4 regions of the Lysinibacillus sp. RS10 genome follow, and region 2 is predicted to be linked to each of the others. Evidence: riboswitches for the same ligand, from Rfam matches in the RefSeq annotation. Region 2 holds a riboswitch; each other region holds the start of a gene.
The links. Region 2 has a riboswitch for cobalamin ahead of cobT (nicotinate-nucleotide--dimethylbenzimidazole phosphoribosyltransferase). Riboswitches for the same ligand answer to the same signal wherever they lie in the genome.
Positions count from the first base shown of each region.

Region 1: linked by a shared signal. The riboswitch ahead of ACB089_RS01180 (hypothetical protein) and the one ahead of cobT (nicotinate-nucleotide--dimethylbenzimidazole phosphoribosyltransferase) in region 2 are both predicted to bind cobalamin.
Region 3: linked by a shared signal. The riboswitch ahead of ACB089_RS21995 (FecCD family ABC transporter permease) and the one ahead of cobT (nicotinate-nucleotide--dimethylbenzimidazole phosphoribosyltransferase) in region 2 are both predicted to bind cobalamin.
Region 4: linked by a shared signal. The riboswitch ahead of ACB089_RS14200 (ribonucleoside-diphosphate reductase subunit alpha) and the one ahead of cobT (nicotinate-nucleotide--dimethylbenzimidazole phosphoribosyltransferase) in region 2 are both predicted to bind cobalamin.

Region 1 covers NZ_CP167122.1:202,539-205,725, forward strand. The annotation lists gene ACB089_RS01170 (hypothetical protein) at 1-518, shown strand, start outside; gene ACB089_RS01175 (glutathione peroxidase) at 714-1,259, shown strand; cobalamin riboswitch at 1,536-1,729, shown strand; gene ACB089_RS01180 (hypothetical protein) at 1,895-2,437, shown strand; gene ACB089_RS01185 (ABC transporter substrate-binding protein) at 2,439-3,187, shown strand, end outside.
Region 2 covers NZ_CP167122.1:3,636,603-3,639,789, forward strand. The annotation lists gene ACB089_RS18595 (trimeric intracellular cation channel family protein) at 1-116, shown strand, start outside; gene cobT (nicotinate-nucleotide--dimethylbenzimidazole phosphoribosyltransferase) at 471-1,526, opposite strand; cobalamin riboswitch at 1,641-1,817, opposite strand; gene ACB089_RS18605 (hypothetical protein) at 1,827-2,042, opposite strand; gene ACB089_RS18610 (YheC/YheD family protein) at 2,222-2,986, opposite strand.
Region 3 covers NZ_CP167122.1:4,375,221-4,378,407, reverse strand. The annotation lists gene ACB089_RS22000 (acyl-CoA dehydrogenase family protein) at 1-601, shown strand, start outside; cobalamin riboswitch at 762-945, shown strand; gene ACB089_RS21995 (FecCD family ABC transporter permease) at 1,155-2,156, shown strand; gene ACB089_RS21990 (adenosylcobinamide amidohydrolase) at 2,153-3,187, shown strand, end outside.
Region 4 covers NZ_CP167122.1:2,778,156-2,781,342, reverse strand. The annotation lists gene ACB089_RS14210 (ECF transporter S component) at 1-77, shown strand, start outside; gene ACB089_RS14205 (hypothetical protein) at 74-757, shown strand; cobalamin riboswitch at 868-1,055, shown strand; gene ACB089_RS14200 (ribonucleoside-diphosphate reductase subunit alpha) at 1,218-3,187, shown strand, end outside.

The DNA of each region.
Region 1 (3,187 bases), 1.7 Mb from region 2:
ATTTAACAGAACGTGACAGCGATATTCAATATGAATCTTACGAAGAATTGATGAAAATAATGCAGGAACCAGTTGATTGGACATATGCAGTTTGGGAACAACTTGTTCAGGCTCTTACATACAAAAATGGGCATGTTCGTGCAAGCGCGGCACAAATTTTATGCGCATTGGCAGCAAAAAGTGATCCAGAAGAGAGAGTATTAGAGGATTTCTTAAAGATTTGGGCAGTGACCTATGATGAAAAAACAGAAACGGCGAGACATACTTTGCAGGCAATTTGGAAAATAGGTTTAGCGGGGAAAGTACAAAGAGATTTAGTCGTTTCATATTTGGCAAAAAGATTTCAAACATGCTTAGACGAAAAACAACCGGCATTAATGCGCTATGATATTATTGTATCTTTTAAAAAGCTATTTGATGAAACGAAAGACCCGAAGCTACTAAAAATTGCGGAGCGTTTAATTGCGGAAGAAAAAGATGTTAAATACAAAAAGAAATATATGAAAGCCATCCATTAAAGACGTGGAATGGCTATTTGTTTTGTGAAAATTCTTTCGCTAATAGAGAAATAGTTTATAATATATCAGGCGTGCTGAGTAGGAAAATATAGGTTTATTATTGACCGATCATAGGATTTTTTGTGCTAACGTATGCCTATTTTTAAGGCCCATCACCACACCTGACAAATAGGAAAAAATAAAAGGAGTTAAACAATGAGCATTTATAATTATTTAGTCAAGAAGCCAAACGGTGAGATATTATCAATGGAAACTTATCGAGGAAAAACGCTGTTAATCGTTAATACAGCAAACAAGTGCCGTTTTACATATCAATTTGAAGACTTGCAAAAAATGTATGATAAATATGGGAAGGATAATTTTGTCGTTTTAGGTTTTCCTTGTGATCAATTCGATAATCAAAATCCTGAGGATGGCGAACAAACTACACACCTTTGTAAAATCAACTATGGTGTAACATTCCCAATTTTTGAACTGGTGCAGGTAAATGGAGATGCGACACACCCATTATTCAATTATTTAAAGCACGAGATAGATTATCGCGAATTTGGCAAGGCAAGTATGCAGGAAAAAATGTTAGCGGAAGCAATTATTCAAATTGCGCCTAGTTTTTTAGACGGTCGTAATATTCGCTGGAACTTTACGAAATTTTTAATAGATATAAATGGTAAGACAGTTGCCCGCTTTGAACCGACAGATTCACAGCTAGATGTTGAGCAAGCTATTGAAAAAATTTTATAAAACTTTGAATCAATACTAGAATCTGTTCTTGATTAAAGATGTATGCTGATGAAAGCACCTAGTGTGGAGGGAGGATACGTTTGCAGAGAGCGTTCCCCCGCAGAATGTGCAGTCAAGTTGAAGAGCCATAACTTTAAATCTCTTGAATTTAGATTAGAGAATCATTTTGTATAGCTATGTAGAAATAGGTTTACTATTGTTCGTATTCATGTGTTTTCCGTGCATTTCAAAGCTATTTTTTCCTATCAATATGTGTTAAACTGCTTTACAAGTGAATTATTCTTGCAAAATAAAGGTGTTAACAAGCATAATTGGGAATTCGGTGAAAGACCGAAGCTGTTTCCGCAACTGTAAGTACAGGAATCATAAAAGATATACCACTGTCGAAATATCGGATGGGAAGGTTTTTATGACTCATGACATGATTGGATGTACAAGCCAGGAGACCAACCTTTATTTGAACGTATAGATACTCTTCGGAAGCTAGGAGGATATGCGGCAAATACATAGGCTTTGTCGTGTCTATGCGACACTATTTATGCTATTTTCGTCGTCCCTTAGGAGTAGGGTCGACGTTTTTTTATGTATACTCACTTTTAGTAAGAATTTTTCACGAAGGAAAGCGGGGACTAGATTTGAAAAAAGATGCACGTTATTCTTGCTATCCATTTATGCGTGAAAAGGCATCAACAGTAGATTTTGAAATTCGAACAGATAGTCTTACAACACATATGGGTGTCGCTTTAGTAGCAGTAAATAAAGAGACAGTAAGGGTAGTGGCAGATGATTTATTAACTTTTTTGCCAATGGCTTACCATGTAAATGGCTCCGTCCGAGGGAAATTAGCAGTAACTGAAGATGATTTAGCGTGGCTTAGTGATCGTTATGATTTTTATGTTAGTCATGTGAAAGATGAGATTCAGAATTTTGTATTACCGCAAGGAACAGAGGCTGCTGCTGCATTACATGTATGTCGTAGTGAGGCGAAAAAATCATTCCGTATTTTACACAAAGTTTCTGAGGAACGGGAAGTACCAGCTATTCTATTTGATTTTTTAGGATTACTAGCCAATATATTTTTTGTTATGGCTGTCTATATGAATCAGCGCGCTGGTATTGCTGAAATACCGTTTATTAGTAAGTCATACCCAATGAAAAAGAAAAAGGAGAATCAATGAAATGAAGAAATTGTTTAATCTACAATGGCTTTCTGTATTAATGTTAGCACTCGTATTAGTAGGCTGCGGCACAAAAGAGAATGCTAACAAAGACACTGTTTCTAAGGACGAGCAACAAACTGAGAGCACAAGCTATAAAGTTACGGATGATCGTGGTGTAGAAGTAGCGTTTGATGCAGTACCTAAAACTATTGTTTCATTACAACCAAGTAATACAGAAATTTTATTTGCTCTAGGCGTTGGCGATAAAATCGTTGGTGCAACAGAGTATGATACGTATCCAGAAGAAGCGCAAAAAATTGAGCGCGTCTCTACTGCTACAACTTTCAATAGTGAGCGTATTTTAGCGTTAAAGCCAGATGTTGTTATTTCCTATACAACTGGTGGTGATGATGAAAACTTAAATGCGCTAAAAACTCTTGAAGATGCAGGAATTAAAGTTTTTGCCATCCAATCGGCTGCTTCATTTGATGATGTTTACGGGGATATCCAACAAATTGCATCTGTCATGGGAATTGAAGATAAAGGCGAAAAGTTAAATGAAGATATTAAAGCTAAAATTGCGGAAGTCCAGGCAAAAGTCAAAGATGTAAAAGAACCAAAAAATATTTACTTAGAAATTGGTCCAAAGCCAGACATCTATACAGCTGGTTCTGGTACATTCCAACAAGAGATTTTAAATGCTGCAAATGTGAAAAATGTATTTGCTGACGTTCAAAGCTGGGCAAAGGTATCTGAGGAAGATGTCAT
Region 2 (3,187 bases):
AATTATTTTCAGGGGATATCTATTTATATATATTGTTTGGTGTAATTACAGCACTAAGAGTTCTTTCATATATGAAGAAATGGCGTTTACCGTTGCGGAAGTTGCAACGGGCATAGCAAGTTTCCTTACATCACCGTATAACAACAAGAGGCTGGGACAGAACTCGATTATTTTGAAAAATAACGAAAACAGATAATAACTTTTCCGCTTCAATGAGTAGAGTGTTCCTTCCTAAATCAAAAAAATGTTAGACCAATTGCAATCGGTCTAACATTTTTTCTTTTTGTCCCAGCCTCTTATTTTTTATCAATAGCAGATTTTAAATCCTTTAACTATAACTTTTGTTTATGTGTAGCAGCGCCTAGAAACAATATATCCTAATAGAAATAGTATGTTAGCCTAAGTAAACTTTGTACTTGCTGACTAACTACTTTCATAAGAACTTGTTTTTAGAATCTCATAATATTTAATTACTTTTCTAACAGCAGCATAGCTTCCTCTAATGTTGTCATGTTTTTCATCATGGAACATGCTGCGTCCAAAATAGGAAACGCTAAAGCTGCACCAGAGCCTTCGCCCAATCGCATATTCATCTGCAACATCGGTTCAACTCCGAGCATTTCAGCAGCAATTTTAGCACCTGGTTCTTCGGAAGCATGAGAAGGAATGATATAGTCTTTTACTTTTGGTTCGAGTTCGTATGCAATAAGTGCAGCAATAGTAGAAATGAAGCCATCAATCACAACAGGCTTGCGATTTGCAGCTGCAGCGAGTACAACTCCAGCCATAGCACCTATTTCTAAACCACCAACTTTTGCAAGAATGTCAATAGCATCATCACGATTTGGTTTGTTTAATGTAATAGCATTATGAATAACTTCTATTTTATGGTCGATTCCACCTGGCCCAACACCTGCACCGACCCCTGTCACTTCAATCGGATGACACGCACGAAGAACCGATAATATTGCAGCACTCGGTGTTGTATTTCCAATCCCCATTTCACCTGTCCCGAGTACATTCGCCCCTTTTGCTATTTCTTCCGTAGCTACTTCAATTCCTACTTCAATAGATTGAATGGCTTCTTCCCTTGACATGGCAGGACCTTTTGCCATATTGTCCGTTCCATATTTAATTTTTTTTAGGATAACACCAGCATCATGCGGAATATCTTCTTTTACGCCAACGTCTACTGTGACAATTTTAGCATCTGTGATTCTTGCGATAGCACAGACACCAGTTCCACCTCTAGGAAAATTTAATGTTTGAAAGACCGTCACATTTTGTGGATTAGATGTCACCCCTTCATCACAAACACCATGATCTGCGGCACATACAATAATCGCTTTATGATCAATCGCAGGAAATAGTTCTCTTGTAATCCCAGATAGTTGCACAGCAAGGGTTTCTAGTCTTCCCAAACTTCCAGGAGGCTTGCAAAGTGCATCTATGCGTTCTCTTGCCTTCTCCATCATTTTGTGGTCAGTACTTTGAATGTTTTGTATCGTCTGTTGTAATAATTGCATGAAAATTTCCCCTTTCTTTTTTGCCCCATTACTCGAAGATATGATTTAGAGAAAAAAATAAAAAGCCTGTAGTTTATTTCATAACAAATAAACTACAGACTTTTCCATCGTCTATATAATACGAAGCAGTTAGGCAGGTCTCCTGGCTCAATTTCAACATTTCATAGAACCTTCCCAGACTATGCTAGTGGCATTCTCTATGAAACTCTCTTTTACAGTGGTGGGACCGCTAAAGCTTTTCACTTTATTCCCTATTCTCCCGCAATGGGCACCTAATGCTTTTATGCAATTATTTTAAATTTACGATAAAGTGTTTTTTGTGTCAATATATTTGATTAAATGAAAAATTGTTCCAAGGATTCCTTTGCTGGCATTCACTCTTTTGGAGTGAATGCCAGCAAAGGAATCTTTTAACACTTCGAATAACCAAATAAATCTAACGTACGCGAATTCAGGTTCCTGAGGGCTGGCAAATTGAGCCCATGCTGAATCTTCTCCAATAGAAAATTGATTCATAACGCGCCTACTCAACCATAATCCATTTTTTCTAGGTAAATTCCTAATCGTTCACAAGTAACGGATGCAATTAAGTTTCTTCTTTCCTATAAATATAGTAGGGAAAGTAATTTTTTGATGTATGTCTATTGAATAAAAATATGCTGATGACTAACATGAAAAATAACTACATTTCAAACTTAGCCTTCATTTTGCATTTTCCTAATCTCAACAATATTCTTCCAGATCGCCCTATCAACTTTGGCAAAACTACGTATGCTTGGCGTTGTATTTACTTCAAATAATATAGGTTTTCCTTCAAGATTTATTCCAAAATCAATGCCATATTCTCTACAAGGAAAGTGGGATGCTATTACTTCAGCTGCTAAAATTGAATCCTCTTTTAGAGAATCTATTGTTTGATCTTTCTTTGTATTATCCATCATCAAATAACTTGATAATAATTCCTCAATCGATATTGCTTTAGAACCCCGATTTGAATTGACAATCCCATGATCCTCAGTTGCCACCCTTCCGTAAATCCCACCAATTACCCATTTTCCCTTTAGATTTTGAACATGAACACGAATAGATATTGAATTCCCATCAGGGGTTAGACTTTTGACCCCCTCTTGTATAATATAAATTCCGCTTAATCTACCGTGTTTCTCATATGGATGTAGAACTTGGTGGAAATCCTCAATTGCTGCTACACATTTACTTATTTCTTCACCTTGCATGGTAAATCCGTTAAAACAATAGTGTCCATCTTTTCTTTTGTAGACTTTATACATTGCTCTTCCTTGTCCAGTGGTATTATGTTTCACATAAATATACTCATACTTATTTAATAAATAGATTAGGTTTTCTAGACTGTAAAGTGTTGATTCTGGCATGCAGTTAGTTGTTAAAGGATTTTGTTTTAAAAGTAAGCATTGTTCCCATTTTCCAAGTCCGTTTTTCAATAAACTCACCTCATTTAGTTAGATATTTTTATTTCTTTTGTATTGATAGTGTAGTCCTCTCCACTTATGGAGGTTACTGTATTGTATGTAAATAGATTTATCTTGCATAGGTGAGTGAGACTTGGTAACGCGATATCTCATATTTTTCATTTTGAGTCCCATAATTATATTTACTACACTAGAAAAGTAGCATTATGATTG
Region 3 (3,187 bases), 740 kb from region 2:
TGTTATTCAGCTGTACGATAAAGTAACAAGTGGACAGGGCAATGAACAGGACATCATTATGAATCGCTTGTATATTGCTATCATGAAAAAAGAAACGGCAGAGCAAGCGGTACATTATGCTAGTGAAGCAATTGAATTGCACGGAGGGAATGGCTATATAGAGGATTTTGTTACACCTCGCTTATTAAGAGATGCACAGGTGCTGACTGTATGGGAAGGGACTGCCAATATTTTAGCATTGGAGCTCATTCGTTTAGTAGATAAGTTTCATGCACATGAATTATTTGTTCGTATCATGGAGGAACGTCTAGAAAAACTAGCTGACAGTCCATTAGTAGAAATTGTAGCAGAGCGATTAGTAAAACTAGACTTGACTTTGCAAACATTTAGTCGTTTGGATGAAGCAACGAAAACATTTGAGGCTAAAAAGGTTGCAGAAAAAATGGCACATGTATATGAAAGTGTTGTAGCAGTCGAATGGGCACAAAAATTCGGCGGTAAATATGAAAAGCTAGCAGATATTTATTTAGAGAGTACATGGTCATTGCGAGAAATTGGTGAGCCAATGAAAACGGTACAGTATTTTTTAGATATAGTCTGATAGATTAGAGGCTGGGACAAAAGTATATTTTTATAGCAAGATTAAAAAAAATCACATAAGAAAAGCGCGAGAAATCAACGTTTCTAAAATTGATTTCTTGCGCTTTTTAAGGTATTGTCCAGTTTTATCCCAGCCTCTTTTTTTTTCATGTATAATTATATCAACTGAAAATTATAAAGGTTCTTTACTTATGTAAAGTGAAAAGGGAAATCGGTGTTATTCCGATGCGGTCCCGCCACTGTATGTGTGAGTTTTTTCAATCTGCGCCACTGAAAATTTCGGGAAGGCTTGAAAAAGCGAATGAAGCACGAGCCAGGAGACCTGCCTTTATAGAAAACACGTTGCGGCCTACGAGGATAGGGTGGTGGATTTTGTATACGTATTTTTGTGCAAATTTGATCCCCTCATCTTTTTTGATGAGGGGTATTTGTTTTGTAAGATGGATGTCGATAAATTCTCAATATTAGGCGATTTCAAGCCAAAATGTATCGATAAATCAGAAGAACAAGTCGTTGAATATAGGCACAGATAGACTAAGGGGGAGAGCCTTTAAATGAGTAGAACGATTATAGCCTATGTAACAGCAATTACGCTTCTAATTATTAGCATCTGGTGTGGCGTAGCGATAGGCTCAGTTCATATTCCACTAGAAGTATTGTGGAATAAGGCGGCTGATGAGACAGCTGCCAATATTTTATGGAAAATTCGTTTACCTAGAGTCCTGTTGGCGGGACTTGTCGGAGCATCTCTTGCCATTGCAGGGGCTGCTTTTCAAGGCTTACTAAAAAATCCTTTGGCAGATCCTTATACGTTAGGTGTTTCCTCTGGTGCATCAGTTGGCGCAGTGATGACGATTTTCTTTAGTATATCAATCCCGGTAGTAGGCCATTATGCATTACCAATCTTCAGTATGATAGGTGCAATATTAACGATGGTAGCTGTCATGGGCTTTGCTAGAATAGTAGACCGCTCACTAAAAATGGAGACTCTTATTTTAACAGGGATCATCTTTAGTTCATTTTTAGGTTCCTTAATTTCCTTAATGATTGCATTATCTGGTGAGGAGCTACGACAAGTTATGGGATGGTTGCTCGGCTCAGTATCGATGCGAGGTTGGCCTTTTGTTCAAATGATTATTCCGTTTGTGATCATTGGCTCAATTATGCTTTGGACACAAAGACGCGAGTTAAATGTTTTGTTATATGGAGAGGAACGCGCGAAACATTTAGGTGTTAATGTTAAGCGTAGTAAATATATAATTTTGGTAGGCGGGTCAATGTTGACAGGAGCAGCTGTAGCAGTTTCTGGTACGATTGGTTTTGTTGGCTTAGTTGTACCCCATATGACGCGGATGCTTTGGGGTTCAGATCATCGTCATTTATTGCCATTATCATTTTTAAATGGGGCAACTTTGCTCATTATTTGTGATTTAATAGCACGAACAATTATTATGCCAAGAGAGCTACCAATTGGCGTAATTACTGCATTTATTGGGGCGCCCGTTTTTTCTTATATTTTTTATAAGCAACGTAGAAGCAAGGGGGGACGGGCATGATTGTTGTTGAACATCTTTCTGGTGGCTATGAAGATGTGCCGATCGTTCAGGATATAAGTTTTTCCGTTGAAAAAGGAAAAGTACTAGGGATTTTAGGACCGAATGGTAGTGGGAAATCCACACTATTAAAAGTAATGAGTGGCATACTGCCAGCAACTGCAGGCACTATAGTAGTAGACGGTAAAAATATTAGCGCTTATAATGCACGTGCATTGGCAAAAAAAATGGCAGTGCTACCACAATTACATGCGAATGCCTTTTCAAACAGTGTACGTGAGGCGGTATCACTTGGACGTTATCCCCATCAAACAGGCTTCTTTTCAAGTTGGACTGAACGAGATGAACAAGCAATCCAACATGCAATGCTGCAAACAGGTGTGAAACGCTATGAACAGACATCGATGGAATTTTTGTCAGGCGGGGAACAACAAAGAGTTTTTGTAGCCCAGGCTCTTGCGCAAACGGCGGAAATATTACTGCTAGATGAGCCAACGAACCATCTAGATATTGCCCATCAACGTCAAATTTTAGATATGGTACGAAAGGAAGCAATTGAATGCGGTTTAACCGTTATTATGGTACTACATGATATGAATTTAGCTTCCCTTTATTGTGATGAATTATTACTAATGGAAGGTGGAAGGATGCGAGCATTTGGAGCGCCACATGAAGTATTAATTGCTTCGCAAATTGAAGACATCTATCATGCGCGAGTAGCAACTTATGCACATCCTGAAATTCCAAAGCCTCAAATTACAATGATGCCAGCCTCAGTCGAACATCAGCAACGTGCTGTCATCAAAAACGAAAATTTCACTGTTACGGAGCATTACATTCAGCTTCAATCAGAGTTGCCGTTAAAAACGGTTTCCTCAGCTGTACATAATCCCGGTATTGGTTGGTATGATTGCTTATTAAATCGCTCTGTACCAATAGATTATGTCATTAGTGATGTAAAGAAAGAGGTCGCTGAATTTTTACAAAAGGAGCATTTTTCACCTACCAGTACAGTCGTTATGTTAACAGCTGTT
Region 4 (3,187 bases), 860 kb from region 2:
TTAATTTAGTCATCGTTGCAGTTGTAATGCCAATTTTATCTAAAGTATTTGTGCGTAAGGCAGGGCGATTACATTGAGAAATGCCATAAAAGTAGGTGAGCTGATTGCTACGACAGATAATGCCGCAGCCATTGGTGAAAAACCACAAGATGTTGTGTCTGCCTCAGATCAACTCACGGCATACTTGACAGCACGTGTTACTTTTTTAGAGCAGCTTGCCGCAAATGCTTTACCTACACATGTCCTACTCGCTAATTTTTCAGGGGATGCGGCATGGTCTCGTTATGTGGCAGGTATTCAGCAAGTTTTTGATGAAGCTGGTCTTATTTGTCCACAAATAGACGGTAGCACTGAGTCCAATATGCCGACTGTACAATCTGGTTTGTCCATAACGATGCTTGGTGAACAGCAGCAACGTACACCATATAAGCATGAACATCTTATTTGGTATACATATGGACTGCCGCTTGTTGGCAATGAAGTCCTTGCACAGCCTGAGGATGTTGCCCAGCTACAGCCTATTTTTCAGGCATGGAAAGAGGAAATTGTACAGCAAGTTTGGCCAGTTGGATCAAAAGGTTTGCAAGCAGAATTTACCCGTCTTTTTGGTAATCAACAGGTCAAAAGTTCGTTAAATGTTGAGAAAACGGCTGGTCCATGTGCAGTCATTTTACTCGGAATACATCCAGAAAAAGAGCAGCTGGCACAAAAAATCTTTCTTAGAAATTTTGAGAAACTACGTAAAACTGCATTGTAATTGGGCTTGCTTCGAGAAAAAGTAGTGCGTAAAAAAAATCAAGGGGCAAAACACCTATTGCAACAATAAACACAATATGTTAGATTTGTTTAGAAATTAAAACACAATATATAGTATTTTGGACGAGCGGTACCAATGTGGTTTAAAAGGGAATTCGGAAAAAGAGTCATCTTATGCCGAAGCTGTCCCCGCAACTGTAAGTGCTGACAAATGATGAAGAGGCCACTGTTAACAATGGGAAGGCGATCATTTGGAGGAAGCATGAGCCAGGAGACCTGCCGATTGTTCAAGACAGCGACACATTCTTCGGGGATTGAGAAGTGGAGGCGAGAGATTTGTTCACTTCTTTGTGTGCATGTCCTTCATTTCCATTTCCGATTTTACAGCGATCACGCAACCGATAGAGGACGCGTGATCGCTTTTTGTGTTGTCTGGAGAAAGAAAGGGAGAGTATGTGTATATGACAATTCAAATCGAACAGCAAATTGCTAAGCTAAAGAAAAGTTACACGGAGGATGAACTTGAAAGTTTTGTAAGGTTATCGGATCGATGGCTACGAAAAAATGACGATGCCACATTTGAGGCATGGGCGGATGCGATGATTTTACAAACGCTTAGCCTAATTGATGAAGAGGAGCCATATTGGACATTTGTTGCAGCGCAAATTTATTTAGAAAAATTATATGACCAGTTTGCAATGCGTCGCGGTGTTTCAGTAAAAGATGTATATCAGGTTTTCCCAGCACAATTAGCACGCTATACAGAGGCTGGTTTGTATCATGAAAGTTTAACAACAAAATATAGTGAGCAGGAGCTTCAGGAACTTGCTACATATTTAGAACAAAGTCGAGATGAGTTATTTACATATATTGGCTTAAAAACATTAATGGATCGCTATGTTGTCCGTGATTATACGAAAACTCCTGTAGAGTTACCACAGGAACGTTGGATGGTCATTGCGATGACATTGATGCAGGATGAAACAGAAAATCGTTTACAAAAGGTGCGAGAGTCTTATTGGGCGATGAGTAATTTATATATGACTGTAGCCACTCCGACATTATCGAATGCAGGGAAAACGCATGGCCAGTTATCTAGCTGCTTTATCGATACAGTAGATGATAGTTTACAAAGTATTTATGACACAAATACAGATGTTGCAACATTATCGAAATACGGTGGGGGCATTGGCGTTTATATGGGCAAAATTCGTAGCCGAGGCTCATCTATTAAAGGTTTTAAAGGTGCATCAAGTGGCGTATTGCCTTGGATTAAACAGCTTAATAATACGGCAGTTTCAGTCGACCAGCTTGGTCAACGCCAAGGAGCTATTGCGGTCTATTTAGATGTTTGGCATAAGGACGTCTTTACGTTTTTAGATTTACGTTTAAACAATGGGGATGAGCGTTTGCGTGCCCATGATATTTTCACAGGATTATGCTTACCGGATTTATTTATGGAGACAGTTGAGGCACGTGGGGAATGGCATTTATTTGACCCACATGAAGTACGAGAGGTCATGGGCTTCTCATTAGAAGATTTCTATGATGAGAAAAAAGGTGACGGCTCCTTCCGTACAAAATATGCAGAATGTATCGCCAATCCTTTATTAAGCCGTGAAGTCGTACCAGCGATCGATATTATGAAGCGTATTATGCGCTCACAGCTTGAAACAGGCGTGCCGTTTATGTTCTATCGAGATGAAGTCAATCGCATGAACCCGAATAAGCATGAGGGGATGGTTTACAGCTCGAACCTGTGCACAGAAATTTTTCAAAATATGTCACCCACTGAATTCGAATCTATTACCCTTGAAGATGATGTTATCGTAACACGTCGTAAGCCTGGAGATTTCGTTGTATGTAACTTATCATCTATTAATTTAGGCAGAGCTGTACCGGCTGGTGTTCTAGAACGATTGATCCCGGTGCAAGTACGTATGCTAGATAACGTTATTGCTCTAAATACAATTCCAGTAAAACAAGCAGAACGTACGAACTTACGCTACCGCGGTATCGGGCTTGGAACATTTGGCTGGCACCACCTATTAGCTTTGAATGAAATTCAATGGGAGTCTGAGGAAGCTGTAGAATTTGCGGACAAGCTATATGAGGAAATTGCCTATTTAACGATTCGTGCTTCTAACGATTTGGCAAGTGAAAAAGGTGCTTACCCATTATTTGAAGGCTCAGATTGGCATACTGGTGCGTATTTTGACAAACGTGGCTATGACAGTGATAAATGGAATGCGTTACGCGCAGCAGTTGCTGATAACGGTATGCGTAACGGCTATGTTATGGCAGTTGCCCCTAACTCATCAACATCTATTTTAGCGGGTAGTACGGCAACGATTGATCCAATCTTCCAAAAGAGTTATTCAGAGGAGAAAAAGGATTACAAAATTCCAGTAACCGTACCAGATCTATCACC